Regions from separate parts of the Cupriavidus alkaliphilus genome, predicted to be linked through region 4. Evidence: predicted binding sites of a transcription regulator. Region 4 holds the regulator's gene; each other region holds the start of a gene.

Evidence for each region. The regulator FNR, encoded in region 4, switches genes on or off when oxygen is low (the NO sensors DNR and NnrR bind a similar motif). The targets are predictions, from matches to a motif close to TTGATNNNNATCAA.
Region 1: a site for FNR is predicted at 3,467-3,480, ahead of FHX60_RS11470 (fatty acid desaturase). Genes of this name have one in related genera too.
Region 2: a site for FNR is predicted at 6,047-6,060, ahead of FHX60_RS22905 (OmpW/AlkL family protein). Genes of this name have one in related genera too.
Region 3: a site for FNR is predicted at 4,827-4,840, ahead of ubiU (ubiquinone anaerobic biosynthesis protein UbiU). Genes of this name have one in related genera too.

What each region holds. Positions count from the first base shown of each region.
Region 1 covers NZ_JACHWE010000003.1:4,424-11,695, forward strand. The annotation lists gene FHX60_RS11460 (urate hydroxylase PuuD) at 1-238, shown strand, start outside; gene FHX60_RS11465 (TMEM165/GDT1 family protein) at 1,315-1,890, opposite strand; yybP-ykoY riboswitch at 1,918-2,148, opposite strand; gene FHX60_RS11470 (fatty acid desaturase) at 2,205-3,368, opposite strand; gene guaD (guanine deaminase) at 3,557-4,879, opposite strand; gene FHX60_RS11480 (adenosine deaminase) at 4,956-6,011, opposite strand; gene xdhC (xanthine dehydrogenase accessory protein XdhC) at 6,067-7,056, opposite strand; gene xdhB (xanthine dehydrogenase molybdopterin binding subunit) at 7,221-7,272, opposite strand, start outside.
Region 2 covers NZ_JACHWE010000008.1:86,483-93,754, reverse strand. The annotation lists gene FHX60_RS22935 (AtuA-related protein) at 1-102, shown strand, start outside; gene FHX60_RS22930 (Bug family tripartite tricarboxylate transporter substrate binding protein) at 144-1,109, shown strand; gene FHX60_RS22925 (MBL fold metallo-hydrolase) at 1,296-2,345, shown strand; gene FHX60_RS22920 (NADPH-dependent F420 reductase) at 2,432-3,181, shown strand; gene FHX60_RS22915 (GNAT family N-acetyltransferase) at 3,205-3,594, opposite strand; gene FHX60_RS22910 (AMP nucleosidase) at 3,791-5,269, shown strand; gene FHX60_RS22905 (OmpW/AlkL family protein) at 5,343-5,984, opposite strand; gene leuA (2-isopropylmalate synthase) at 6,330-7,272, opposite strand, start outside.
Region 3 covers NZ_JACHWE010000006.1:115,919-123,190, forward strand. The annotation lists gene FHX60_RS20695 (type IV pili methyl-accepting chemotaxis transducer N-terminal domain-containing protein) at 1-1,788, opposite strand, end outside; gene FHX60_RS20700 (hypothetical protein) at 2,180-3,478, shown strand; gene FHX60_RS20705 (NAD(P)H-dependent flavin oxidoreductase) at 3,569-4,732, opposite strand; gene ubiU (ubiquinone anaerobic biosynthesis protein UbiU) at 5,005-6,063, shown strand; gene FHX60_RS20715 (U32 family peptidase) at 6,128-7,060, shown strand; gene ubiT (ubiquinone anaerobic biosynthesis accessory factor UbiT) at 7,057-7,272, shown strand, end outside.
Region 4 covers NZ_JACHWE010000001.1:1,053,589-1,060,860, reverse strand. The annotation lists gene rluB (23S rRNA pseudouridine(2605) synthase RluB) at 1-981, opposite strand, end outside; gene scpB (SMC-Scp complex subunit ScpB) at 987-1,823, opposite strand; gene FHX60_RS05015 (sulfite exporter TauE/SafE family protein) at 2,410-3,168, opposite strand; gene fnr (fumarate/nitrate reduction transcriptional regulator Fnr) at 3,246-3,971, shown strand; gene FHX60_RS05005 (hypothetical protein) at 4,026-4,271, opposite strand; gene FHX60_RS05000 (FixH family protein) at 4,268-4,477, opposite strand; gene ccoG (cytochrome c oxidase accessory protein CcoG) at 4,522-5,994, opposite strand; gene ccoP (cytochrome-c oxidase, cbb3-type subunit III) at 6,044-6,961, opposite strand; gene FHX60_RS04985 (cbb3-type cytochrome oxidase subunit 3) at 6,964-7,128, opposite strand; gene ccoO (cytochrome-c oxidase, cbb3-type subunit II) at 7,132-7,272, opposite strand, start outside.

The sequences.
Region 1 (7,272 bases), on a different contig from region 4:
GGAAGTGATGAACGCACGCTGCGTGCAGTGCCACGCCGAGCAGCCGAAGATGATGCCGACCGCGGCCAAGGGCATCAAGCTCGAGACGCCCGAGGACATCAAGGCCCACGCTCAGCTGATCTACCAGCAGGCGGTGCAGCAGAAGGCGATGCCGCTGGGCAACGTGACGCAGATCACCGACGACGAGCGCGCGCTGCTGGGGCAGTGGTTCGAAGGCGGTGCCAAGACTACGAATTAACGTGTGCTGAGCTGCAATGCATTGAGGCCGGCTCTAGCAGAGCCGGCCCGGGAAATCCGAGCATCGGTGATCGACGGTCCGGAGGGTTGAGCAGTTGGCAACCCGCAGTACCGGACCGGCGAGGGTTTGGACGGGGCCTACGGGTCCCGTTTTTTTTATTGGTGTTTCTTGTTTTTGTTTGGGTGGTCGCTGTTGGTGACATGCTGTGGGCTGTTGAACCGTGTGGTTCCGCCCTCCTGGGCGGGTCACTTTTTGGCCCAGCGCCAAAAAGTAACCAAAAAGCGCGTTTACTGCCCTGCGGGCGGCATGTCTTATCGTAGTGTGCGTTGGAGTTTTCGTACGGGGCTTTGCTTCCTCACATAGCGGGACTGCCTGCCGCGGTGGTGCACTACCGTGGCAGGGGCGTTGAAGTGTGGGTTGAACGAGCCCAGAGCGCGGCGTGGCCCCTGCTGCTGGCCTTGTCGTAGGAACGCCTACGGCTGCGCTGCGCGCCGGCAGTATCGCAGGCCAAGGGCTCTGGCACAGAACGCTTCGCTGCGCTCGCTTGGCGCTTTCGGTGCGTGCGCACGATTCGCGTCGCTTCCGCGCAGGGGCCCTCCGGAGGGGCGCGTACGCGCCGCAACAGCGCGTGCGAGCGCAGCGACGCACTCCGTGCCAGAGCAGTAGACCTGAGATCGGGAGCGCGCGCAGCGCAGCCGTAGGCGTCCCACCAATAACGCGGTTAGCAGGCTGCCACCGACCTAAAGTCGGGTTCGTCCATCCGACCTTGAACGCCAGGCACATCCAGGTAGCGCCAGCAGGGTCGAACCACCAACCGCCTGACCGCAAGCCACCACCGTTGGAACCACCAACGCCGCCTTAGCCAGCCGCTCAGGCGACGCGTTTTTTGGTTACTTTTTGGCGCTTGGCCAAAAAGTGACCCGCCCAGGAGGGCGGAACCAGGCGGTTCAACAGCCGACAGCATGTCACCAGCGGCGCCCAGCACCTTCAATGTCCCGACAGCATGTCACCAACAGACCCCAGCCCCTTCAATGCCCCGACAGCATGTCACCAACCAACCGCGCCCACCAACCAAATCACCCCCCAACCTTCACCAACACCAACACCCCCAACACCAAAAAAATCCCCGCCGCAATCTTATGCACCAGCCCGATCGGCATCTTGTTGGCAAACCTGTCGCCCAGCAAGACAGCTGGTGCATTGGCGATCATCATGCCGAAGGTCGTGCCCATGACCACCGCCAGCACGGCGTCGCTGAAGCGCGCCGCCAGCGCCACCGTGGCGATCTGGGTCTTGTCGCCCATCTCGGCAAAGAAGAAGGCGACGAGGGTGGTGCCGAGGATGCCGATGAAGCCCTTGACGGGCTTGGCCTGCTCGGCGTCGTCGAGCTTGTCGGGGATCAGCATCCACGCGGCCATCGCGATAAAGCCCAGGCCGAGGATCCAGCGCAACAGGCTTTCGCCGACGACGTGCGTGATCCAGCCGCCGAGCGCGCCGGCAAAGCCATGATTGAACAGCGTGGCGATCAGGATGCCGAGGATGATGGGCACCGGCTTGCGATAGCGCGCGGCCAGTACCAGCGACAGCAATTGCGTCTTGTCGCCCATTTCTGCTAGGGCGACGATGCCTGTGGAGACGAGGAAGGCTTCCATATTGATCTTGTGGGGTAACCGGGCCGCAATGCATCGCGAGATGCCAATGACGCAACCCTTTCCCGGCCCGGCCAGAAAGGGATGGTCATCGGTCTCGCCAGGCATGGACGCTGCCTGGGCCGATCTGGCCAGGCGGGTCCGGAGCTGCGCACGCCATAACCGCAAGCGGTCAAGTCTGTTGACGTACGCCCCTGTCTGCCGAAGTCCGCATTGCGCGGCGCGGTGAGAGCAGGGCGGCTACTCCCCAATGGAAGCGGCGATTATAACCGCGGCGGCGGGGGCTCGTCCACCCGTCGCCGCATGGCGGGCGGCGCTCAGGCCGGCACCGGTGCGTTGTCGCTGGTCTGGCGGCCGCGGAAATCGGTCCAGCACAGCGCCTTGAAGTCATAGAGCTTGCAGCGGCGCGCGGTGTCGAAATACCAGCGCCACGAAAAGTTTTCGATGATGATGCGGCCCGGCAGCGCGTGTTCCAGCAGCGCCTGCGCGCGCTTGAGGCGGTACAGCGGCACGCTCATGTCGACGTGGTGCGCGGTGTGTTCCATGATGTGGTGCAGCGCTGCGCCGATGCCGTGGCGGAAGCGCAGGTGCACGGTGGTCGAGACGAACGGCTGGGCCCTGGCCCACATCGTCTTGGTGTCGTACCAGGCGACGCTGGTGTGGGTATGGTGCACGTACAGCACGAAGCCGACGGTGATGTTCCACACCAGGAAGGGCAGCACGAAGCCGGCGCCGATCAGCATCCAGACGGACTGCTGCGTGGCCAGCGCCAGCGCCGCCAGCGCGCCGATCCAGGCCAGCCCGAACGCCGCCACCAGCACGCAGTCGCCGGTGAAGATCGGGCGGCGCGTGGCCATCTGGCGCTTGCTGGGGAAGAACAGCTTGCACCACCAGATCTCGACCAGGTAATACAGCCCCGGGCCGAAGCCGGTGCGGTAGATGCGTTCCATCACGCGGCGCCAGCGCGGCAGCGCGTTGAATTCCTCTAGCGAATAGGGCGCCCAGACGAAGTCGAAGCCCTTCAGGTTGGTGTAGCCGTGATGGACCACGTTATGGCCGACTTCCCACAGGCTGTACGGCGTCAGCGAAGGCAGGAAGGTCAGCCGGCCCAGCCACTTGTTCAGGCCGCGGCGCGGGGTCAGGCTCTGGTGGCAGGCATCGTGGCCGATGATAAACAGGCGCGCGATCACCAGCCCCGCCAGCACCCCCAGCGCCAGCTTGGCGGCCCAGTGCGGCGCCAGCACCACGCCGGCCAGCACGGCGCCGAACAGCAGGTAATCAAAGGCAAACAGCATCAGCGCGCGCGGCGTGCTGCGCTGGCCCAGCGGGATCAGCCAGCCGCGGATGATCTTGCGCGACGGCAGCGGCGCGTCCGGCGCGATCGGTTCAGGAAGCGGCGCCTGGTGCGGGGCATGGGCGCGCGCGCCGGCATGCGCCGGGGCGTGCCCGGGGGCGGGGTCAACGGATTGATATGCGGTCATGCAGAACCTTCTGATTGCGGTCGATGGATATCGGTGCGCGGCAAGGCAGAGTGGCCGCGGCGGAACCGCAAGGTTAGAAGGCTTTGTCGAAGGCAGTCTTGACGGTCGTCAAGCCGGTGGGACGGCGGAAGCGGTAAGGGCGCGCCCGCCGCGGGTGCGGCGGGCCACGGATGCGGAAGTGTGGCGGATCAGGCTGCCGGGACGCTGGCCGGCTCGCCCATCACATAGACGCTGTCGATCACGCGGTCGTCGCCCAGCATGGCAAAGGCGAACAGCTCTTCCTCGAGCGTTTCCGAGCGGTTGCTGCGGCGTGCGATCAGCGGCGTCGCCTTGGGGTCGAGCACGATGAAGTCGGCCTCGCAGCCCTCGCTGAAACTGCCGACGCGGCCGGTCCAGCCCAGCGCCTCCGCCGCGGCGCGGGTGGCCAGGTAGAACATGCGCAGCGCGGTCAGGTAGTAGCCGCCCATGCGCGCCACCTTGTGCGCGGCGTTCATGGTGCGGAACATCGAGAACGAGGTGCCGCCGCCCACGTCGGTGGCCAGCGTCACGTTCAGGCGGTTGGCATCGGACTGGTGGAAGTCATAGAAGCCGCTGCCGAGGAACAGGTTGGAAGTCGGGCAGTGCGCCACCGCGGCGCCGCTGTCGGCCAGCCGGCGGCGGTCGTCCTGGTCCAGGTAGATGGCGTGGCCGTACATCGCGCCGGGACGCAGCAGGCCATAGCGGTCGTAGACGTCGAGGTAGCTGCGCGCGTCCGGGAACAGCTCGGCCACCCATTTGACCTCGTCGCGGTTCTCCGCCACATGGGTCTGGATAAAGGCGTCGGGGTAGGCGCGCGCCAGTTCGCCGCAGGCGGCCAGCTGCGCCTCGGTCGAGGTCGGCGCGAAGCGCGGCGTGATCGCGTACGACAGCCGTCCCTTGTTATGCCAGCGCGACAGCAGGTCGGCGGAATCCCGGGCGCCGCTTTCGGCGGTGTCGCGCAGGAATTCGGGGCAGTTGCGGTCCATCATCACCTTGCCGGTGACCATGCGCAGGTTGCGCGCCTCGCTCTCGGCGAAGAGGGCGTCGGCCGAGGCCTTGTGCACCGTGCTCCAGACCACCGCGCTGGTGGTGCCGTTGCGCAGCAGTTCCTCGGTGAAGAAGCCGGCCACGCCACGCGCGTAGTCGGGATCGGCGAAGCGGCGCTCTTCGGGGAAGGTGTAGGTGTCGAGCCAGTGCAGCAGGCCCGGCGACGGCGACGCGATCATGTCGGTCTGCGGGAAGTGCACGTGGGTGTCGATAAAGCCGGGCACGATCAGCTTGCCGCGGTGGTCGATGACCTCGGCGCCGGCCGGGATGCGCTCGGCCAGCTGGGCATAGTCGCCGGCGGCGGCGATGCGCCCGTCGGTGACGATCAGCACCCCGTCGTCCCAATACTGATACGCGTCCTCATGGAATTGCGGGTCGCGCAGGAAATGCAGCACGCGGCCGCGGATGGAGCGGGTACGGGAGTCAGTGGTGGGGTGGGTCGTCATGGTTTGTCTCTCGTGGCCGGCCCGCGCGGCACCGCATGGTGCAAGCAGCAGGCCGGGTTATTGGCGTGCGCCGTGCTCAGGCCGCGGGAGCCGTTGCGGGCGGGGACTTGGGCGGGGCGGACCAGAAGTGGTCGACTTCCGCCAGGAACTCGGCCTTCTGCATGGCAGGCAGGAAGGCCGCTTCAAAACTGTTGCGGGCCAGCTTGTGCGCGTCGGCCGCGTCCAGCGGCAGCGCGTCGAAGGTGGCTTCCCAGTTCGCATTCATATAGCCGCCGAAGTAGGCCGGGTCGTCCGAATGCAGCGTGATCGCCACGCCCGCATCCAGCATGCGCTTGAGCGGGTGGTCGCGCAGGTCGGGGTAGACCTTGAGCTTGAGGTTCGACAGCGGGCACACCGTCAGCGCCACGCGCTCGCGCGCCAGGCGCTCGACCAGCGCGGCATCGTCGATGGCGCGCACGCCGTGGTCGATGCGTTCCGCCTTCAGGATGTCGAGCGCATCGGTCACGTACTGCGCCGGGCCTTCCTCGCCCGCGTGCGCCACCAGGTGCAGGCCGAGCTCGCGCGCCCGGGCGAACACGCGCGCGAATTTCTCGGGCGGGTTGCCTTTTTCCGACGAATCGAGCCCGACACCGACGAAGCGGTCGCGATAGGGCAGCGCCGCCTCCAGCGTGGCGAACGCGTCTTCCTCCGACAGATGGCGCAGGAAGCACAGGATCAGGCTGCTCGAGAAGTCGTACTCGGTGCGCGCCTGCGCCAGGGCATCGGCAATGCCGTCGATCACCACGCCGATCGGCACGCCGCGCGCGGTATGGGTCTGCGGATCGAAGAAGATCTCGGCGTGGCGGACGTTGTCGGCGACGGCGCGCTTGACGTAGTCCATGGTCATGTCGAAGAAATCTTCCTCGGTCAGCAGCACGCTGGCGCCGGCGTAGTAGATGTCCAGGAACGACTGCAGGTCGGTGAAGGCGTAAGCGGCGCGCAGCGCGTCGACGCTGGGGTAGGGCAGCGCCACCTGGTTGCGCTGCGCCAGCCGGAAGATCAGTTCCGGCTCAAGCGTGCCTTCGATATGCACATGCAGTTCGGCCTTGGGGGTGCGGCGGATCTGTTCCGCGAGCGCGGCATCGATGGTCATGGGGGCCTCGTTTCTGGGCTTTTCTGTGCCGGGCGGCAGCGCCGGCGGCACGGGTTCAGGGATGCACCGCCTCCGTGCGGCCCGCACGCAGCGCGGCAAGGCGCTGTTCGCGGACCTGGAGCAGCTGGGCGACGATGGCAACCGCAATCATAGCCGGAGCCTTGTCGGTGATCCCGGGAACCCCCATGGGGCATGTCATTTCCGCAAACCGGGCCGGATCGATGCCGTGCTCGGCCATGCGGTGTTCAAAGCGCGCGCGCTTGGTCTTGGAACCGATCAGGCCGAAGTAGGCGAAATCGGTGCGCTTGAGGATTTCCTCGCACAGGGTCTGGTCGAGCGCATGGCTGTGCGTCATCACCAGGAAGTAGCTGCCCGCCGGCGCCTGCGCGACCACGGCCTCGGGCGTGTCGCTGGCCTCGGCCTCGACGTTGTCGGGCAGGCCGCCGGGGAACAGCGTGTCGCGCTCGTCGACCCAGTGCACCCGGCACGGCAGCGTGGCCAGCACCTTGACCAGCGCATGGCCGACATGGCCGGCGCCGAACAGCACTACGTGCATGGTGTCGGGCACCAGCGTGTCGGTCCAGCTGCCGTCGGCCTGCAGGTCCACGCCGGGGAGCACGGCGCGGCTGTCGGCAAACGTGACCGCGCCGCGCGCGGGAACGTGCCGCTGCAGCGAGCAATGGGCGGCGAACTTCCGCTCCACGGCATCCAGCCACGCCAGGTCGGCTTCGCCAAGCACTTCGAACGCCAGCTGCACCACGCCGCCGCAGCACTGTCCCAGCGCCGGGCCGAGCGGAATGCGCTCGATCCGGCGCGGCTCGCCGCGCACCAGCATCTCGCGTGCGATATCCATGCCGCGCCATTCCAGGTGGCCGCCGCCGATGGTGCCGACCAGGTCGTCGGCGCTGACCAGCATGCGGATGCCGGCCTCGCGCGGCGCCGAGCCCTTGACCTCGACGATCGTCACCATCGCCACCGGCACGCCCGCGCGCACCATGCGGGCGGCGTCGGCGAAGCGGAAGGGTTTGAGCGGTGCGTCCTGCATGGTGGGGGCCTCGGGAGATGCGGGTGTTGACTGGTGTTGCTGTGGCGTTAATGGCGGTGCTGGTGGTGGCGCGCGCCTGCTTCTTCCGCCGGCCCCTCGCCTGTCAAGGCAGTCGAGGGGGGAAAGTCCGGGGCATCCGCAGGCGCGCGCTTCCTTGCCACCGTTCAGGCTGCCTGCGCAGCCCCTTGCGCCGCCGCCGCGCGCACGGCCTCGACG
Region 2 (7,272 bases), on a different contig from region 4:
CTCAATCTCGACACCCACGGCAAGGCGCTGTCGTTCCGCCTGCTGCAGCTCGAGATCCCGCTGCCGCCCCGGCTCGCGCCGGGGGCGTCGGAGCAGCCCTGAACCCTTGCCTTCAACGATAACGATTTCGACAGGAGACCTTCATGCATCCGTTCTTCAAGCCGCTGGCCGTTGCCGCGCTCGCACTGATCCTGCCCGCGGGCCAGGCCTGGGCCGAGTTTCCCGACAAGCCGATCCGCTTCGTGGTGCCGTTTGCCGCGGGCAGCGCCACCGACCAGCTCGCGCGCGCCATCGGCCAGGCCATCACGGTGGACAGCAAGGTCACCGTGGTGGTCGACAACAAGCCCGGCGCCAACGGCTTTATCGCCGCGTCGGACGTGGCCAAGGCGGCGCCGGACGGCTATACCGTGCTGATCAGCACCAACACCACGCATGCGGCCAACGAACACCTGTTCAAGAAGCTGCCCTACGACCCGGTCAAGGACTACACACCCATCACGGCGCTGGGGCGCGGCGGCCAGATCATGGTGGTGAACCCGCAGGTGCCGGCCAAGACCGTTGGCGAGTTCATCGCGCTGGCACGGCAGCAGCCGGGCAAGCTCAGCTTCGGCAGCGGCAGCTCGTCGTCGCGCGTTGCCGGCGAGCTGTTCCAGCAGATGGCGCAGGTGCAGCTGCTGCACGTGCCGTACAAGAGCAACCCGCTCGCCATCACCGACCTGCTCGGCAACCAGATCCAGATGATGATCACCGACACCGCCACCGGCCTGCCGCAGGTCAAGAGCGGCAAGCTGCGCGCGCTGGGCGTGTCGGGCAAGGCCCGCTCGCCGCTGGCGCCGGAAGTGCCGACCATCGATGAGGCCGGCGTCAAGGGCTACGAGATGAGCTACTGGTTCGCCGCCTACGCGCCCGCGGGGACGCCGCAGCCGGTGGTGGCCAAACTCAACGCCATGATGGTGAAGGCCGCGCGCAGCGAGAGCGCCGCCGGCTTCTACAAGTCGACCGGTACGGAAGTCTTCACCAGCACGCCCGCGGAACTGGCGAAGTTCCAGTCGCAGGAGTCCGGCAAGTGGGGCCGCATCATCAAGGCGGCGAATATCCAGCCAGAGTAAAACAGGGCAGCGCAAGCTCCCATGCATGGAAAACGGGGCCACATGGCCCCGTTTTTTACGCAGAAGTAGGTACGCTTTGACCCTTGCGGCCTTGTCGGGCAAGGCGCGGCTAAGATATGCGCTGGCCGCGCGCCCTTGCGGCGCCGGCCTGCTCCTCGACAACACCAACCAGAACAGGATCAGGATATGAAGCTGCAGTCCATGGTGCGCCATGCCACCTTCCGCCGACACCCGCGCCCGACCTTGCGCCGGGCCCTGTCGCGTGCCGCCATCGCCATTGCCATGGGCGGCGCCGTGCTGGCCGCGGGCGTGGCCAGCGCGCAGACCGCCACACCGCCGGCGCAGCAGAAGACCCAGGTGCCGGGCTACTACCGCATGATGATCGGCCAGCTGGAAGTCACCGCGCTCTATGACGGCTACATCGACCTGGACCCGAAGCTCTTCAAGTACACCAGCGCGCGCGAAGTGCAGAGCCTGCTGGCGCGGATGTTCGTGGCCTCGACGCCGGGCATGCAGACCGCGGTCAACGCCTACCTGATCCATACCGGCAGCCGGCTGGTGCTGGTCGACACCGGTGCGGCGGGCTGCTTCGGGCCGACGCTGGGACGCATCGGCGAGAACCTGCGCGCCGCGGGCTACGCGCCCGAGCAGGTCGATACCGTGCTGCTGACGCACCTGCATGGCGACCATGCCTGCGGCCTGGCCAGCGACGGCAAGGCCGCGTTCCCGAACGCCACGGTCTATGTCGACAAGGCCGACCTCGACTACTGGCTGAGCGATGCCAACGCCGCCGCGGCGCCGAAGGAGGCCCAGGGCCTGTTCGCCATGGCGCGTGCCGCGATCGCGCCGTACCAGGCGGCGCAGCGCCTGCGCACCTTCAACGGCGGCGCGGGCGGCGAGCCCGTTCCCGGCGTGCGCGTGGTGCAGGCCAACGGGCATACCCCGGGGCACAGCGGCTACCTGTTCACCTCGGGCAACGACAGCCTGCTGCTGTGGGGCGACATCGTGCACAACCACGCGCTGCAGCTGCGCCGGCCGCAGGTGGCGATCGAATTCGACGTCGACAGCCACCAGGCCGTGATCACGCGCAAGCGCATCCTGGAACAGGCCGCCAGGGGCCGGCTGTGGGTGGGCGGCGCGCATATGCCGTTCCCGGGGCTGGGCCATGTGCGCCGCGATACCGCCGGCTACGCGTGGGTGCCGGCCGAATATGGCCCGATACGCGCCGACCGCTAGCCACGGACGGCGGCTTTTCGCCTAGAGTCATCCCAGGGCCGCCGCGCGTACCGGATGCGTCGGCCCGGTCTGCCGGAGGACTTGCCATGCCTGCCAATGTGACCCGCCGCCGCTGGCTGCGCGCCGGCGCCGCGGCCCTGTTGCTGGCCGCACCCCTGGCGCGCGCCGTGCGCGCCCAGCCCGGCCCGGCGCCGGCCCGCGAGGCCGCGGCGCAGCGCATCGGCGTGATCGGCTCGGGCCGCATCGGGGGCACCGTCGGCGGCTTGTGGGTCAAGGCCGGGCATCCGGTCCTGTTCTCGTCGCGCTACCCGGAGGCGCTCAAGCCGCTGGTCGAAGAACTGGGTACGCTCGCGCGCGCCGGCACCGTGGCCGAGGCCATTGCGTTCTCGGACGTGCTGTTCCTGGCCACGCCCTATGGCGCGCTGCCGCAACTCAGCCGCGACCATGCCGGCGCCTGGCAAGGCAAGATCGTGCTCGATGCCACCAACGCCTATGCACACCGCGACGGCCCCATCGCCGACGAGGCGCGCCGCGATGGCATCGGCCTCACCACTGCGCGCTACCTGCGCGGCGCGCGCGTGGTGCGTGCCTTCAACTTCATGGGGGCGGCGCAGTTTGCCAGCGAGCATCACCGGCCCGGCGGGCTGGTGGCGGTGCCGATCGCGGGCGATGACCCGGCCGCGCTGCAGGTGGCCGCGCAACTGGTGCGCGATGCGGGATTCGAACCGGTGGTAGTGGGGCCGCTGGCCAGTGCCGATCGCTTTGCGCCGGGCGGGCCGCTGTTCCGGCAGGTGGGTACGGCCGAGGAATTCCGGCGGAAGATGGGGGAACGCTGACGCTTGGGATCAAAGCGGGCGGCTCAGGGCCGGCGCCGCTCCATCGCGACCATCGAGGGCGTAAAGCCGAGCTGGCCGAAGAAGGCCGCTTCGGACGAGCGCGCCGCGCGCAGCATCCAGCTGATATCGGGGTCGCTGCCGACGATATGCCGCACCAGGGCGCGGCCGATGCCGTGCCGGCGGTGCCCGGGCGCGACCACCACCATCGACAGGAAGCCATCGCAGACGTCGTCGCACAGCGCGCGGGCGAAGCCGATCACCTCGCCTTTTTCAACCGCCACGGCCACGCGCTGCGAATTGGCCACCAGCCGCGCGAATTTCTCGGGCCCGCCGACCCGGTGAGCCCAGCCATTGGCGATCAGTAGTTGTCTGGCTGCCTCGAGGTCGTCGGGCAACAGGTTACGGATTTCCATTGGCGGCTCTCCCAGCAAAGCATGTACGGCCCCTCGCCGCCCCTTGCCACCAGGGGCGCCGCGAGTCGAGAACGGCACGGCAAGCCGTGCTGCGCAATTGGCGGAGTGTAGCGAGCGTGCGCGGGCGCGTCAATTTGGCGCCTGGCGCACCGGAGAGTCGCTCACGGCAACGCGCCGGCGCGGTATCATCGCCTCCATGAACGCCCCCGTTTTCTCCTCCGCGCATCCGGCCGACCAGCTCGCCGAGTTCAGCGACGCGGATGCGGCGGTTGCCCGCATCCGCGAGATCTACGATGCATCGGTCGGCGCCGTGCGCGCGCGCTTCGATGCCTTCGCCGGCGGCAAGCCGCTGCCCTCGGCCGCGCACGCGTGCTATCCGTACCTGGGCATCTCGGTCAACATCGAGACCATGGTCACCGACAGCCGGCCGTCCTGGGGCACGGTGGCGTATCCCGGCGTCTATGGCACCACCGTGACGCGCCCCGACCTGCTGGCCGATTACTACCGCGACCAGATCGAGCGGCTGATGCGCTATCACCGCGTGCCGGTGGTGGTGGGTCTGAGCCGGCGCCCGATCCCGCTGCCGTTCGTGATCGAGGCCTCGACCACCGACATCAGCTACACCCAGGCGCGCGAGCTGGAAGCCTCGTTCGTGCTGCCGGAGCTGAACCGCATCGACGACGGCATTGCCAACGGCACCTATGAGCCGGTGCCGGGCGAAGCCTGGCCGCTGTCGCTGTTTCCCGCCGAGCGCGTGGACCTGGCGCTGCAGCGGCTCTACCACTACACCGGCACGGCGCCGCAGCACTTCCAGCGCTTTGTGCTGTTCACCAACTACCAGCGCTATGTCGACGAATTCGTCGCGCTGGGGCGCGCGCTGATGGGCGACGGCGACGGCGGCGGCTACACCCGCTTCGTCGAGCCCGGCGACGTGGTGCAGGACCTGGGCGCGCCCGAACCCGACGACGCCACGCGCCCACGCGTGCTGCCGCAGATGCCGGCCTACCACCTGGTGCGCGGCGACAAGCTGGGCGTGACGCTGGTCAATATCGGCGTGGGGCCGTCCAACGCCAAGACCATGACCGACCACCTCGCCGTGCTGCGGCCGCACTGCTGGCTGATGGTGGGCCACTGCGGCGGCCTGCGCCGCTCGCAGCAGCTCGGCGACTACGTGCTGGCGCACGCCTATGTGCGCGACGACCACGTGCTCGACCACGACCTGCCGCCGTGGGTGCCGGTGCCGCCCATCGCCGAGATCCAGGTGGCGCTGCAGGAAGCCGTGGCGCGCGTGACCGGGCTGTCCGGCAACGAGATGAAGACGCGCATGCGCACCGGCACGGTGGTATCGACAGACGATCGCAACTGGGAACTGAAGTCCAAGTCGCTGTACGCGCGCTTCAACCAGTCGCGCGCGATCGCCATCGACATGGAGAGCGCGGCGGTGGCCGCCAACGGCTTCCGCCTGCGCGTGCCGTATGGCACCCTGCTGTGCGTCTCGGACAAGCCGCTGCATGGCGAGCTCAAGCTGCGCGGCATGGCCAACGCGTTCTATCGCCAGCGCGTCAGCCAGCATATGACGATCGGTCTGGAAGCGATCCGCATCCTGCGCGAGAACGGCGTCGAACAGCTGCATTCGCGCAAGCTGCGCAGCTTTGACGAGCCGGCGTTCCGGTAGCGGTCTGCTGGCCCCCTGGAATGCGAAAGGCCGGCGCCCGATGGGCGCCGGCCTTTCGCATTGCGTGGCGGGATCAGAAGCGATACCCCACCCCGAAGCTGAACAGCCACGGATGCAGGCTAACCTTGGACACCTTGACGTCGCCCGCCTTCACGTCGCTCGCCAGCCAGATCTTCTTGATGTCGGCGTTCAGGAACCAGTTCCTGGTCAGCTTGTAGTCCATGCCGATCTGCAGCGCCGGGCCCACGCTCCAGCTATCGAGCTGCAGCGAGCCGTTGGCGAGGTTCTCGCCCCAGATGCGCGTGAAGTTCAGGCCTGCGCCGATATACGGGCGGAAGGTGCCGTTGGGAATGAGGTGGTACTGCATCAGCAGCGTCGGCGGCAGGTGCTTGAAGGTGCCGATCTTGTTGCCGTCGAGGTAGACGTTCTGCTTCTGCGGCACCGTCAGCACCAGTTCGGCGGCAAAGTTCGGCGTGAAGAAGTAGGTGACGTCGAGTTCGGGGATCCACTTGTTGTTGACCGTGATGCGGTCCGACCGGCCGACGCCGCCGACAGGATCCGAGCTGTGGGCCATGTCGAGGTAGGTGCCGCGCAGCCGCACCATCCAGTTGCCCTGGGCGTCGTCCGCGGCGGCCGCGGGCGTGGCGAAGGCGCCAAGCATGGCGCAGGCGGCGATGGCCGAACAGGTGGCGGTGCGAAGAGACAGTGTTTTCATGAGGTCTGCTTGGTTTGTTATCGAAGCCGCGCCCAGTGTGGCCGAGCGGGCCGGCGGGAGCCTTGACACAAAACAAGCGGAACCAAATGGTGCGCGCGGCGTCGCGATCGCGCTACAACGCTGGCACGACCGCCGCGTCCTCGGACATCGCTTCTAACCACATGCGAAATGATTCGTAGCGCGGCCCGATGCTGCCGCTTACGCTGTGCGAAAGATCCCAGCACGCGCCACGCGTGTGCGGATCCGCACCAGGCATGTCGTGGGCGTCCGCAAGGGCGTCTTTCCGGGTGTGCCCCGTGGGGGCGGGGCACACCGGTTTTCTTGCGAAACGCTACACGTCAGGCATCAGGCCACGGCGGCGCTGGCCGTGGCGTGGGCGCCGGCAGCAAAGCCCGCCTGCAGGTGCCGGTTCACGCCCGACAGCACCGCCCGCAACGAAGCCGTGACGAGGTTGGCGTCGATGCCCGCACCGAACCCGGTCGGCGAATCGCCCAAGCGGACTTCGACGTAGCAAGCTGCGCGCGCATCGGCGCCGGCGTTCATCGCATGCTCGTGGTAGTCCATCACGCGTACCGGCAGCTCCAGCGCATCGATGAAGGCGTCGATGGGGCCGTTGCCGCTGCCGCGCACGCTGCAGGGCTCGCCGTCGCGCTCCATCTGCACCGTAATCACGGTGGCGCCGGTACTGTCCGTTGCCAGCTGGTGCGAGACGTAGCGCAGCGGCGCCTCGCGCGCCAGGTACTCGCGCTGGAACAGGCCGTAAAGGTCGTCGGCGCTCGCTTCCAGCCCGGTGTCGTCGGTCATGGCCTGCACCGCGCGGCTGAACTCGATCTGCAGGCGGCGCGGCAGGTAGAGGCCATGCACCTGTTCCAGCAGGTACGCCATGCCGCCCTTGCCCGACTGGCTGTTGACGCGGATCACCGCGTCGTAGCTGCGGCCCAGGTCGGCCGGGTCGATCGGCAGGTAGGGCACTTCCCAGATCGCGTCCGGCTGCTGCTGCGCGAAGCCCTTGCGGATCGCATCCTGGTGCGAGCCCGAGAACGCGGTGAACACCAGGTCGCCCACATACGGATGGCGCGGGTGCACCGGCAGCTGGTTGCAGTGCTCCACGCACTGGCGCACCGCATCGATGTCGGAGAAGTCCAGTTGCGGCGCCACGCCCTGCGTATAGAGGTTCAGCGCCAGCGTCACCAGGTCGACGTTGCCGGTGCGCTCGCCGTTGCCGAACAGGCAGCCCTCGACGCGGTCGGCGCCCGCCATCAAAGCCAGCTCCGCCGCCGCCACCGCG
Region 3 (7,272 bases), on a different contig from region 4:
GGGATCGAAGCCTTCGCCGTCGTCCTGCACCACCAGGCGGAAGTCGGGGCCATGGCTGAGCGCCACCGCCACGTGCGCCGCCATGGCGTGCTTGCGCACGTTGGAAAGCGCCTCCTGCAGGATAAACAGCACCTGCAGCTGCTGCTCGGGTGACAGCGGCCAGGCGCCGCCGCGTTCGTCGATGGCCAGCGTGGCCTCGGTGCGGCATTGCCGGCGAAAGCGCTCAACGGTCTCTTCCGCCGCTGGGCGCAGCTCGCCGGTGCCCAGCCGCGAGCGGAAATTGTTGAGCAGCTCGCGCACGTCCTGGTAGCTCTCTTCCACGCCATGGCGCAGCATCGGCACCAGTTCGCGGGTTTCGGCCAGGTCGTCGCGCGCGACTGCGTCGTCGAGCAGCTGCACCTGCAGGTTCAGGTAGTTCAGCCCCTGGGCGATGCTGTCGTGCAGCCCTTGCGCCACCAGGTTGCGCTCTTCCACCACCGCGAGCTGGCGCGCGGTGGCGGACAGGCGCAGGTGTTCCAGCGCGGTGCCCAGGTGCTGCGCCAGCGTCTGCAGCAGTTGCCGGTCCGACGGCGGCAGCTTGCGCGGCGTGCGGAAGTGCAGCGCGAACATGCCGGTGGCGCCGCGCTGGCTTTCGATGCGGAACGCCGCCAGCGACTGGAAGCCGTCGCGGCCGCACGGTGTTTCGTCGGCCGCGCCGGCACGCGCCGCCCCGCGCAGGTCGACGATGGCGATCACGGCCTCGCGCGTGGCATCGCCGCAATGGCAGCCGTTGGCCGACGCGCAGGAATCGGCCTCGGCCAGCGCCGCCGGCAGGCCCGCGGCGGCCAGCAGGTGCATGCGGCCGTGGCGGCTGTCGAGCACGCGCACGCTGCCGCCATCGGCATCGAACTGGCGCATCACCCGCGCCAGGAAGCCCTGCGCCATGGCCTCGGCGTCGGCGGCCTGGTTGAGGAAGGCCGCCATCTCGTACAGCGTTTCCAGGTCGCGGTTGTGGCGCTCCAGTTCGGCGGTCTTCTGCGCCACGCGGGCTTCGAGGTCGTGGTACAGGCCCTGCAGCTCGTCCGCCATGCGGTTGAAGCCCTCGCTGAGCGTGCCGAACTCGTCGCGGCTCTCGACCGGCAGGCGCAGCGAGAATTCGCGCGCGGCCATGCGCCGCAGGCCGTCCTGCAGGCGCAGCACCGGCAGGATGATCCACAGGTAGAGCAGGTAGATCACGGCGACCGTGCCGATGCAGGCCATCAGCGCCAGCGCTGTCTGCGACAGGCGCAGCAGGTCGGTCTTGCGCGCGCTGTCGTGTTCGATCATGCCGACCAGGCGGTCGGCCTGGGCGACGAAACCCGGCAGCGCGGCAATGTATGCGGCCGGCGCCGGGCCGGCGCCGGCCAGCGGCCGCAGCCGCTGTTGCCAGTCATGGGTGACGCGCGCCAGTTGCGTATGGATGGCGGGCTCGTCCGGCAGGAACAGCGGCCGCGCCGCGTCGCCCTTCTTCAGTAGCGCCAGCGTGGTGTCCAGCGCCTGCACCTGCGCGGCCAGGTCATTGGCGCGGCCCGCGTGCGCCAGCGCCAGCTCGATCGCCACGCGGTTGGCGCGCATGCGCAGGCTGCCGGCATCGTTGATGGCGGCGCCGGCGCCTTCCAGCTTCCAGGACAGCCACAGCGTGCCGGAGATCATGCCCAGCACCACCAGCAGCACGGCCAGCGACAGCGAGATGATGCGAGTGGAAAGGCGATGGCGCAGCGCCGGCAAGGCGGACGCAGCCGTGGCGGCAGGAGGATCGGTATCAGGCATGGCGGTATCGGGGGCTACCAGTGGGACCTGTCGCGGGCTTGTCGCTGGGCCGGGCAACGGCCCGACGGCCATGGCAACAAGGGTCACGCAGGGGTCGGAAGCGATTTTCCCCGCGCGAGCGGCAGTGCTATCTGCGTCAGATCAAGGAAACCCGGCTTTGGCGCGCGTATGTGCGGGCAGCGGCGCATCGCGGGCATGGCGTGTGGCGCCAGGGCGGGTTCCGTCACGCAGTGATCTTTCATGGCGGCCCGGACTTGGCCCTGGTCAAGTCCCTGCGCGGCGCGGCGGCCTAGCATCGGGCCTTTTGTCAGGACTGGTGAGAAGGAGCGATGGCCGTATCCATTTCAATCGGCGCACGAATGCGTCACCGCCGTCACGCCGCGGGGCGCGCATGAAAGGCGCGGATCTCGACTACGCGCGCGCGCCGCGGCCTGCGCTGGTGTTCGGGTGCCTGCTGCCGGCGCCATGGCTGGGCGCGGCCGCGGGGCTGTTGCTGGCTGCGGGGCCGGCGGCGGGTCTGCCTGACCGCTTCGCGCCGCTGGCGCTGGCGGCGGTGCATGCGCTCGCGCTGGGCATGCTGCTGCCGGTGATGGTCGGCGCGCTGTTCCAGATGATGCCGGTGGTGGCGCGCGTGGACGTTCCCGGTGCCGGGCGGCTGGCGCCGTTCATGGCCGCGACCGGCGCGGCGGCGGCGGTCGCGCTCGGTTTCGGTTTGCTGGGGGGTGAGCCGGTGGCGATGCGGGTTGCCGCTGCCCTTGGCGCGGTGCTGCTGCTGGCGGGCGCGGTGCTGCTCGCCGCGGGCCGGCGCGTGGCCGCGGTGGATGCCACCACGCGCACGCTGGCCGGCATCGGCGCGCCGCTGATGGTGGCGATGGTCGCCGGCATCGCGCTGGCGGGCACCTTCGGCGGGCTGTGGCGCGTGCCGGTGGCGCAGGCGCTTGGCCTGCATATGGCGTGGGCCCTGGGCGGCTGGCTGGCGGCGCTGGTCAGCGGGGTCGCGGCCACGGTGCTGCCGATGTTCTGGCAGACGCCGCGCGCGCCGGCGGCGCTGGCGCGCTGGCTGCCGTTGGGGCATTGGGGCCCGCTGGCGGTGTTCAGCGCCGCGCTGGTGCTGTGGCCAGGGGAACCGGTGCTGGCACGCGCCGCGCTAGTGGTGTGGCTGTCGTTCGTCGCGGTGGTGGGGGCATGCGGGCTGGCCGGCACGCTGCGCGCGCGGCGGCGCCACGATCCGCTGTGGCTGTTGTGGCCGGTCGCATGCGCCAGCATGCTCGGCGCGGCGGTGCTGGGGGCGGCGGCCGTGGTGCTGCCCGGGGTGGCGCTGCCGCTGGCGTGGTGGGCCGGCACGATGGCGCTGGTCGGCGTGGGCGTGCTGCCGGTGACGGCGATGCTGGGCAAGATCGTGCCGTTCCTGGTCTGGCTGCACCTGCGCCGGCTGCTGCCGCCCAGGGCGCGCGTGCCGGCGATGCAGGTCATCATCGCCCCGGGCCGTCAGCGCGGGCAGGCGTGGCTGCTGCTGGCGGCCTACGCGGTGCTGCTGGCGCTGCCGCTGGCGCCGGCGCTGCTCGCCCGCGTCGGCGGGCTGCTGCTGGCGGGGGCCAATGCGTGGCTGGGATGGCAATTGCTGGCGGCGCTGCGGTGCATGCGGCAGATGAGGAAGGGCGGTGGACTGCCGCCGCGCTCGGGTTTCTGACAAAGTCTGCCTGCTGCGGGTTTGCTCCCTTCTCCCGCCCGCGGGAGAGGGAGTACACAAGCGGGAGTTGAAACCGCGAAGCAATGATGGTCAGCCGGCCGCCGGTGCCAGCCCCGCCGGCTTTTCCCCCGTCAGCAGATAGTGCATCAGTTCCGCCACCGGCCGGATGGCCTCGCCGAACGGCAGTGCGCCGCGGCCGCGGAAAAACAGGCCGCGTTCCACGTCGCCGCGCACGGCCTGCGCCAGCTTCAGGTCGATGCAGAACTGGCCGATGCGCGCGATGCCGTCGCGCAGCCCGCAGGCCTGCAGGCAATCGAATCCTTCCAGGCATTCGCGCACGCGCGCGCGGCGCTGCAGGCGCGCTTCGCTCGACAGGTAGCGCTGCAGCCATGGCGTCAGCACCGCGCGCGCGGGCAGGCCGGCCACGCTGGTGAATTCACGCAGGGTTTCGGGCCGCGCGGTGGCCAGCACTTGCTTGAAGGCCGGGTGCGCATCGCATTCCTCGGTCACGGCAAAGGCCGTACCCAGCTGCACCGCGGCGGCCCCTTCGCCCAGCCAGTGGCGCACCTTGGCGTGGCTGTCGACGCCGCCGGCCAGGATCAGCGGGATGCTGTCCCAGGCCAGGCCCAGCTGCGCGAACAGCTCGCGGCATTCGCTCAGCACGCGCGAGAACGAGAAGCGCGGCTCGGACAGGTCCTGGATGGTTGCCGCACCCAGGTGGCCGCCGGCGTGCGCCGGGTGTTCGACCACGATGGCGTCGGGCAGCCGGCCCTTCTTCATCCAGCGGCGCAGCACCAGGCCGATGCCGCGCGCCTCGGACAGGATCGGGATCAGCGCCACCTTGGGATGGCCGGCGGTCAGCTCCGGCAGGTCCAGCGGCAGGCCGGCGCCCATGACAATGGCATCGGCGCCGCTTTCGCAGGCTTGCCGCACCAGGGCCGCGTGCGAGCCGACGGCCTTCATCACGTTGACGGCGATCAGGCCGCGGCCTTCGGACGCGGTGCGCGCGGCGCGGATTTCGCGGTCCAGCGCCTCGAGGTTGGCGGCTTCGATGGCGGGCTTGTCGCGGCTGCCGCGGATGCGCGCCATCAGGTCGGGGTGGTGGTGGCGCAGGTCGATGCTGGCGATGGTGCCGACGCCGTTCTCGCGCGCGACGGCGCCGGCCAGCCGGTGGGCCGAGATGCCGATGCCCATGCCGCCCTGCACGATCGGCAGCAGGCGACGGCCGCCCAGCTTGAGCCAGGGGTGATTCATAAACGGGTCTCCGGAAGAGGATGGACGCCGGGCCGCACGGCGGCGCCGGCGCAGGGATGACGCGCAAGCGTGGCATAGCGGCACCGGCCCGCGTTTGCCGCAGGTCAAGCCTGGCCGGGTGGCCTGCCATCGGCCTACGCCGACCGGCGTAGCCCGGCGCGGCCGGGGTGCCGTTGGCGTGGGTTTGCGCACGGTCAAGCCCCGGGCGCTGGCGCTTGGCTAGCATCGGCCGCTGTCTTCCTTCCCCCGCGCCGCTGCCGGCGCCATTACCGATGACCAGTTCCACCCCCGCCCGATCCGACGCCCCGTCGGCCGCCGCGTGCGCGCCGCGCCGCCCGCAGCTGGTCGCGCCTGCCGGCTCGCTGGCGGCGCTGCGCATGGCCTTGCAGCACGGCGCCGACGCGGTCTACCTGGGCCTGCGCGATGCCACCAACGCGCGCAACTTCGGCGGACTGAATTTCACCGAGGCCGATATCCGCACCGGCGTGGCCGAAGCCCATGCGCGCGGCGCCGAGGTGCTGTTTGCGATCAACACCTTCGCCCAGATGGGCGCGGTGGCGCAGTGGCACCGCGCCGTCGATGCGGCCGCGGACCTGGGCGCCGATGCCGTGATCATGGCCGACGCGGGCCTGATGGGCTATGCCTGCGCGCGTCATCCCGGATTAAGACTGCACCTGTCGGTGCAGGGCTCGGCCACGCACGCCGACGCCATCGAACTGATGCGCGAACGCTTCAATATCCGCCGCGTGGTGCTGCCGCGCGTGCTGTCGCTGGCGCAGATCGGCAAGCTGGCGCGCCAGACCAGCGTCGAGCTGGAGGTGTTCGGCTTCGGCAGCCTGTGCGTGATGGCCGAGGGGCGCTGCCTGCTGTCGTCGTATGCCACCGGCGATTCGCCCAACAACAAGGGGGTGTGCTCGCCCGCGCATGCGGTGCGCTGGACCGAGCAGGACGGCACCATGCAGGCGCGGCTGTCGGGCATCCTGATCGACAGCTATGCGCCCGGCGAGCCGGCCGGCTATCCGACGCTGTGCAAGGGCCGCTTCGAGGTCGAGGGCGAGCGCGGCTACGTGCTGGAGGAGCCGACCAGCCTGAATGCGCTGTCGCTGCTGCCGGCGCTGATCGACATGGGCATCGCCGCGATCAAGATCGAAGGGCGCCAGCGCAGCCCGCGCTACGTGGGCGATGTGGTCGGCGTGCTGCGCGCGGCCATCGATGCCGCCTGCGCCGATCCGGCCCGCTTCGTGCCGCGCCAGGAGTGGCAGGGCACGCTGGGGCGCCATGCCGAAGGCGACCAGGTCACGCAGGGCGCCTACGACCGCCCCTGGCGCTGACACCATGACATCCACCTGCCTGTATCCGGACATGCGGGACATGCCGGCCACGATGGAGCTTTCCATGCCTTACACCGCCGCGGCCGCGATGCCGCGCGCCGCCGCGATGCCCGGCTTCGGCATCGCCCTCGGTCCGCTGCTGTACTACTGGCCGCGCGAGGCCGTGCTGCAGTTCTATGCTTCGGTCGCCGAGGCGCCGGTCGACCGCGTCTACCTGGGCGAAACCGTCTGCACGCGCCGCCATGAAATCCGCTATCCGCAATGGCTGGAGATTGCGCAGATGCTGCGCGCTGCCGGCAAGGAGGTGGTGCTGTCCACGCCGGTGCTGGTCGAGTCCGATACCGATATCGCCTGGATGCGGCGCGTGTGCGCGCAGGACGACTACCTGGTCGAGGCCAACGACCCCGGCGCGGTGCGTTGCATGGGCGGGCGGCCCTTCGTCGGCGGCCCGCATTTGAACGCCTACCATGCCGATACGCTGGCATGGCTCGCCGGACTGGGCGCGGTTGGCTGCGTCGCGCCGGTGGAGATGGACGGCGCCACGCTGGCCGCGCTGGCGGCGGCGCGGCCCGCCGGCACGCAGCTGGAAGCCTTTGTCTGGGGCCGCCTGCCGCTGGCATTCTCGGCGCGCTGCTTTACCGCGCGCCACCATCGCCTGCGCAAGGACAGCTGCGAATTCCGCTGCATGGACTATCCCGATGGCCTGGTCGCCGCGACCGGCGAAGGGCAAGCGTTTTTCACGCTGAACGGGGTGCAGACGCAGAGCGCCACCTGCCTGGACCTGTGCGCCGAGGCGCTGGAAATGGCCCGGATGGGGGTGGGAATGCTGCGCGTCAGCCCGCATTCGTCGGGCACGCTCGCGGTGGTGCAGCAGCTGGCGGCGATCCGCGCCGGACAACGCGCGCCCGCCGCCAGCGGCATCACGCCGGCGGGTGCCGAGCCATGCAATGGCTACTGGCACGGCCGGGCCGGCATCGCTTGGGAGGCCCCGGCATGAGCGCGCTGCGCAAGCTGATGACCGGCGTGCACCGGCGCCTGCCGGCACGCGCGCGGGCGCTGCCGCTGGTCGCCGCGCTGGAGCTGGCGCGCCGCGCCGGCTGGCTGGAGCCGCCCGCGGCACTGGACGGGCATGACTTCCTGCTGACGGTGCAGGACCTGGAGCTGGCCGTGCCGTTCCGCTGCGAAGGCGGGCGCTTCCGCGCCGGCAGC
Region 4 (7,272 bases):
GACCCACTTGCCGGTCTTGATGCGCGGCAGGTTGTCAAACACGGTCGGACGGCCTTCCGGATCGGACTGGCTGACAATCTCGCCGGCAGGCTTGTGATACAGCAGCACGCGCGGCGGCTTGGTCGACACCTTGCGGTGGATCAGCTTGCCGTTCACGCGGACCTGATCGGCCGGCAGGATGCGCTGGCCGATATGGGCGGGCAGCCCGTTGACCGAGACGCGTCCCTGCAGGATCAGCTCTTCCATCTCGCGGCGCGAGCCCAGGCCGCCGTCGGCCAGCACCTTGTGCAGCTTGGGCGCGTCGTCGTCGGCGGTCAGCTCGCGCACCGGCTTGGCCTTGGTGCGCGGGATGACGGTGTCTTCACTGTCGTACTGCTCGGAGATGACGAAGCGGAACAGGTCTTCGCTGCTCGCCGCGGCCTTCTCGGCACCGCCCTGGCCCTGGCTCTTGCGCGCGGCCTGCGGCTTGCCGCCATCCTTGCGCCGGCCCTGCTGGCGCGCACCGGTGCCCTGGTTCTCGCCGGACGTGGCGGGCTTGCCGCCGCGCTGGCCCTGCTTGCGCTTGCGGGCCGGCTGCTCCGGCTTGTCGGCACCTTCGGCGCGGGCTGCACGGTCGATCTTGTCTGCCTTGCTGCCTCCCTGGCTGCCCTGCCCGCCTTCGCCCTGGCCCGTCTTGCGCTTGCCGCGGCCGCGCTGGCCGCCGCGCCCGGCACCGGCGGCGCCCGCGCTGGCGGCGGCACCCGCCTCGCCGGCATCGCCCTGGCCGGCCGCGCCGGTGCCTTCGGCGCCCTCGCCGCGGTCCTGCGCCGCCTGCCGGCGCGAAGCCACCAGGTTCCTCAGACCGCGGCGCAGCCCCTTGCGGCGGGGCGCGGCGTCGCTGCCCGTTCCGGGTTCTGCGGCGCCGGTGTCGGCGGATGCGCCCGCATGGCGGGCGTCTTGCTCAACGGAATCAGACAAGATATTCACTATCGGATGTTGCATGTTGTTCAGTTCGGCACGCGCTCGTCGTGCTCGCTCGGGTGCGGCGGGGTGCCGTCGTCAGGCAGCAGCTCGCGCGCCCCGTCCGGAGGGGGTGCAGCCGGTTCGGTGGCATCGCCCGCCCCCGCCTCAACCACCGTCTCGGCGGCCGGCTGCGCATCAACGCCATCGGCGCCGTCTTCGCCTACGGGCGCAGGTTCGGCCGCTGGCGATGTGTCGGCCGGCGTGACCGGTTCGGCAAAGGCTTCCTCGTCGGCGCTCGCAGGCTTGTTCGCCGCCAGGTCTTCGAAATTGATCGCCTGCTGCTCCAGCAAGGCGGCCTGCGCCTGCGCCTGGGCGTCTTCCAGCGGCGGCAGCTCGTCCAGCGTGCGCAGCCCGAGGTCGTCCAGAAAGGCCTTGGTGGTGGCATACAGCGCCGGGCGGCCCGGCACGTCGCGATGGCCGATGACCTCGATCCAGCTGCGGTCCTCTAGCTTCTTGATCACTTCCGTGCTCACCGTCACACCGCGGATTTCCTCGATATCGCCGCGGGTCACCGGCTGGCGGTAGGCGATGATCGCCAGGGTTTCCATCACCGCGCGTGAGTATTTTGGCGGTTTTTCCGGATTCAGGCGGTCGAGGTATTCCCGCATTTCGGGCCGGCTCTGGAACCGCCAGCCGCTTGCCAGCGCCACCAGCTCCACGCCGCGCGGGCGCCAGTCCTGGCGCAGCTCATCCAGCAGCACGCGGATGGTGTCTGCGCCGACGTCATCGTCGAACAGGCGGCGCAGATCGTTGACGCGCAACGGTTCCTGCGCGCAGATCAGCGCCGTCTCGAGGACGATCTTCGCCTCTTGGGTATTCATGTTGATGGTGTGCAGCCTGTCTTTGCACCTGCTCCCGGACGTATCCGGGGCACCGGAGATTTTGGATACAGCGGTGCCAAAGCCACCGCCATCTCATCGCGCAGCGAGCCGGATACCTGCCGTACCCAGGCCGTGCACTTCCCTTTCTTTGCATCGAGTTGCCGGGGCTTCCGGCAGGAGATCGTCCGCATGCCATCATGGACCGGCCAGCGAACCTCTTGCGTCGCTCGTCCGCACAAACGGACATCGCAATCGGCGAACTGAACGCCTCGGACGCAAGAAAATACGGGTATCGGGAGCAAGGCCGGCATCTACCACGCCGCAGCGCCAACCGGACTTTTGAACCAGATCTTTTGAACCGGATGGACCGCGGGGACTGGCGCTCATCGAAAGCCTTCCGCTTCCCGCGTCCCGAGCGCGCCTTCGGATAGGAAGACCGCCAGGCGCTGTTCGCCGCTGCTTACCGCAGCCTGTCTGACTCCGCGCGATACCGCAATGCTGGCGATTGTATGGCATTCCCGCCTCCGGCTGCAACCATCATCCTGCTTGCGCGGGGTGCCGGCGCCGCAGAATGCCGCGTGCGGCATCAAAACACCAGACAAAAGCCCTGTTCTGCCAGCGAATGTGGCAGCAGCACCGCACGCGTAATGCCAAGTCCGCCGAACGCCATCACGGCGAGGCCCGCGCCCAGGCGTACGCCCGGCCGCCGCGACCACAACCTGAGGTAGCCGGACAGCCCGGACAGCACCAGCAGGTTCGGCAGCGTGCCAAGTCCGAACACACCCATCACCAGCGCGCCCGAGCCGGCATTCCCTGCCAGCAGCGCCAGCGTCAGCGCACCGTAGACCATGCCGCACGGTACCAGCCCCCAGGCCAGGCCCACGCCATAACGCCCGGCCAGCCCGCCGCGCGCCCGCAGGAAAGCCGGCAACGCGCCAGCAAGGCCGCCGGCCCGGCTGGCCACCGCCGTGCCGGCACGCGCCGCCAGCCGCTCCAGCCAGTCCACGGTAAAGGTACTGCCACGCATCAAGCGCCATCCCGACCACAGCAGCATCAGGCTGCCTGCGCCGAACAACCAGCGTTGCACCGGCAGATAGTCCTGTTTCCAGGCCGTGGCGCCGGCGGCGCCCAGCGCGGCACCGAGCAGCATATAGGTGCTGATCCTGCCAAAGTGCATCACCAATAACTCGCCAAGCCAGGCAGTCCGGCTGCGCACCAGGCTGACCGGTGCCCCCACGCCGCGCCGCTGCTCTACGGCCAGTGCCACTCCGCCGCACATGGCGGCGCAGTGCACCCCGCCCAGCAGAGCGAGCAGGAAAACGCTGATCAATACACCAAATGTCAATTCTGTCTCCCTGCCGGATCACATCGCACGGTAAAATGCTCGTATCGTGCCCCGCTGCCATTTCTAGCAGGTTCCAATTGCTCACTTCCATCCCCATTACCGAGATGTCGCCCCGCTGCTCCACCTGTGCGATGGGACAGCTGTGCCTTCCGGTTGGCATGTCGCAGCAAGACCTTGCCAAGATCGACACGCTGGTGCAGGAACGCATCCGCGTGCACAAGGGGGAAACCCTCTACCGCATGGGTGACCCGCTCACCGCGGTATACGCTATCCGCTTCGGTACGCTGAAGACACATGTCACCACCGAAGACGGTCGCTCGCAGATTACCGGGTTCCACCTGCCTGGTGAAATCGTCGGCCTCGACGGCCTGGGCGAAATGCAGCATGCGTCCGATGCGACCGCGCTCGAAGACACCGAGGTATGCGTGGTCCGCATGAACGATCTGCAGACGCTGTCGGCCGACCTGCCTTCGCTGCAACAGCAGTTCCTGCGTCTGATGGGCAAGGAAATCACCCACGACCAGTTGATGCTGGTTACCCTCGGCTCGATGCGCGCCGAAGAACGCCTGGCCGCCTTCCTGATCAATCTGTCGGAGCGGCTGTCGGCACGCGGTTATTCGGCGTCCGAGTTCGTGATGCGCATGAGCCGCGAAGAGATCGGCAGCTACCTGGGTCTGAAGCTCGAGACCGTCAGCCGCCTGTTCTCGCGCTTTGCCGAGGCCGGGCTGATCCAGATTCGCCAGCGCCATGTCAAGCTGATCGACATCGACGGCATCAAGCAACTCTACAGCCGTTCCTGCTGAACCGCCGCGGCGTTGCCGCGCCGCCTGCGGCGCCGGCAACGCGGCGGTCCTTCCCTATTCCAGTTCGTCCGTATCCGCCAGCCGCGTCGGCATGGTGTACAGCGTCAGCCCGCTGGACAACGCACAAAACACCCACGCCAGCAGGAAGCCGACGGTATAGACCGACTCGCGCGACGATTCGATCGGATGGCCGAAGAATTTCAGGTCGCCCGGATCGACGACGGAAAAAACCGTCGCCGTCGCCAGGCCCGCCATCAGAAAGCCCGGCCACAGCACCCACATCAGCCAGCGCAACCTCATGGCTGCCTCGCTGCCGCGGACTTGGGCGCCACCGCTTCCACCTTCTCGACCACCAGGCCATGCCGCGTCGCACCCTGGACCGGCATGTCGGGGTGCGCCGACGCCAGCCAGATCGTCACGCCGCACGCCACCATGGCCACCAGCGGACCGGCCATCAGCAGCCATGGCCACGGTTCCTTCCACCACGGATTGCCTTGCTGACTCATCTTGCCCCCTTCGTCCTGGCGACTACGCCAGTAGTCGCCTAGCTTCACAAATCGCGCGGCACGATAAAACTGGTGGATTGCCGGATTTCGGCATGCCCCTGCTCCGTGCCTTCGCTCGTTACCGTTACGTTGATCTTGTGCGTGCCCTGGCTGGCGGCCTCGATCGGCACGCGGATGCGGATCGGCAGCAGCCGGTTGGAAGTTGGCGCCAGCGATTCGGCCTGCTTGTCGTATTCGACCGTCAGGCCCTTCAGTTCATCGCTGTCGGCACGCACGCGGATCTGCATCGGCGCTTCGGTGGTGTTGATCAGCTGCAGCCGATAGACGTTTTCGATCCAGCGCCCTTCCACCTCGCGGCCCAACGCACCGCGGTCGCGGATGATATCGACCTTCAGCGGCGTGCGCAGCATGATCGACGCCATGAACCCTGCCAGCAGCGCCACCCAGATCACCGAGTAGATGATGACGCGCGGACGCAGCAGGCGCTTGCGCGAGGCCACAGCGGACAGGCCCTTGCGCATCGCGTTTTCCGAGGTGTACCGGATCAGCCCGCGCGGGTAGTCCATCTTGTCCATGACCTGGTTGCAGGCGTCGATGCAGGCGCCGCAGCCGATGCACTCGTACTGCAGGCCATCGCGGATGTCGATGCCGGTCGGGCACACCTGCACGCAGATGCTGCAGTTGACGCAATCGCCAAGCCCCGCCTGGTGATGGTCGGTCTTGCGCGAGCGGCTGCCGCGCGGCTCGCCGCGGCCGACGTCATAGGTCACGACATAGGTGTCGCGGTCCACCATCACGCTCTGGAAACGCGCATAGGGGCACATGTACTTGCACACCTGCTCGCGCATGAAGCCTGCGTTGCCCCACGTGGCGAACGCATAGAACAGCATCCAGAACGCCTGCCAGGGGCCCAGCGACAACGCCAGCACCTCGCCACCCAGCTCGCGGATCGGCGCAAAGTAGCCGATGAACGTGAAGCCGGTCCACAGTGCGATCAGCACCCACAGGAAATGCTTGGTTGCCTTGATGCGGAATTTGCGCAGGCTCCACGGATCCCCGTCGAGGCGGATGCGGGCGATGCGGTCGCCTTCGACCCGCCGCTCGATCCACATGAAGATCTCGGTGTAGACCGTTTGCGGGCACGCGTAGCCGCAGAACAGCCGCCCCGCGATCGCCGTGAACAGGAACAGCGCCAGTGCAGAGATGACCAGCAGCACCGCCAGGTAGATGACGTCCTGCGGCCACAGCACCAGCCCGAAGATATAGAACTTGCGCTCGCCAAGGTCAAACAGCACGGCCTGGCGTCCATTCCATTGGAGCCAGGGCGTGCCGTAGTAGATCAGTTGGGTCAGGATCACCAGCCAGACCCGCCAGCTGGAGAACGCGCCCTTCACCGAGCGCGGATAGATTTTGCGGCGGACCTCGTAAAGGGTTTCCTCCGAGGTCTCGCCCGGCGCAGCGGCCGACCGTTGCAGGTCGGCCGCCCGGGCCACTTCTTCGGTCCCGGGCGCATTCATGGGCGAGTTCTCCCGCGAGCCTCGAGCGCTCGCTCACATGAGTCGTCGATCATTGCCCGGCTCCGCCTCCCGTATTGGACAACCCCCACACATAGGCCGTCAGCATGCGGATGCGTTCGGGCGTCAGGATTTCCTCGTGTGCCGGCATATGGTTGTTGTGGCCCTTCAGGATGGCCTCGACGATGCTGGCTTCCGAGCTGCCATAGAGCCAGACGTTGTCCGACAGGTTCGGCGCACCGAGGGCCTGGTTGCCCTTGCCGCCGGCGCCGTGGCATGCCACGCAGGTGGTCTTGAACGCGCCTTCGCCGCGCGATACACGGATCGGATCCGACGACAGCCCGGACAGCGAACGCACGTACTGCGCCACGTCGCCCGCCTGCTTGGCATCGATGGCAGCGCCAAACGGCGGCATCACGCCGTTGCGGCCCTTGGCGATGGTCTGGCTGATGGTCTCGGGCTCGCCGCCGTACAGCCAGTCGTTATCGGTCAGGTTGGGGAAGCCCCGGCTGCCACGCGCGTCCGAGCCATGGCACTGCGCGCAGTAGTTCAGGAACAGGCGCTGGCCGATCTCGCGCGCCTGCGGGTCCGCCGCTACCTGCTTGACGTCCATCTTCAGGTACTTGCCGTAGATCTCGTTCTGCATGCGCTCCTGCGCCGCGCGATGCGCGGCCAGTTCGCCCTGCGTGGAGAACTTCAGCACGCCGGCGTACGAGCCCAGGCCCGGATACAGCACGAGGTAAGCAAGGCCGAAAATGCAGGCCAGCAGGAACATCCACATCCACCAGCGCGGCAGCGGGTTATTCAGTTCACGCAGGTCGCCGTCCCAGACATGGCCGGTATCTTCCGTGCCTCCAGGGGTCTTGGTGATCTTGCGTTGGGAGAACAGCAGCCATACGCACCAGACGATACCGATGAGCGCGATGGCGGCAATGTAGTAACTCCAGAAATCGGAAATGAAATCGCTCATGGCTAGGTGTTCCGGCTCGATGTTGTCGTAGTTTCGTCAGGCAACGCGAACGGCAGCATGGCGGATTCGCGGTTGGCGGCCTGGCGGCCGGCGGACCAGGCCCACCAGCAAATGCCGAGGAAGACGACCATGGACACGACGGTCGCGATGGCAGTGATCATGGCCATGGCTTACTCCTTCGGTGCCGCTGCGGCGGCATCGACGCGCACGTTGCGGCGGTTGGTGCCGAGGCCCTGCAGATAGGCAACCAGCGCGTCTTCTTCGGTCTTGCCTTTCAGCTCTTCCGGCGCCTTTGCGATTTCGGCGTCGGT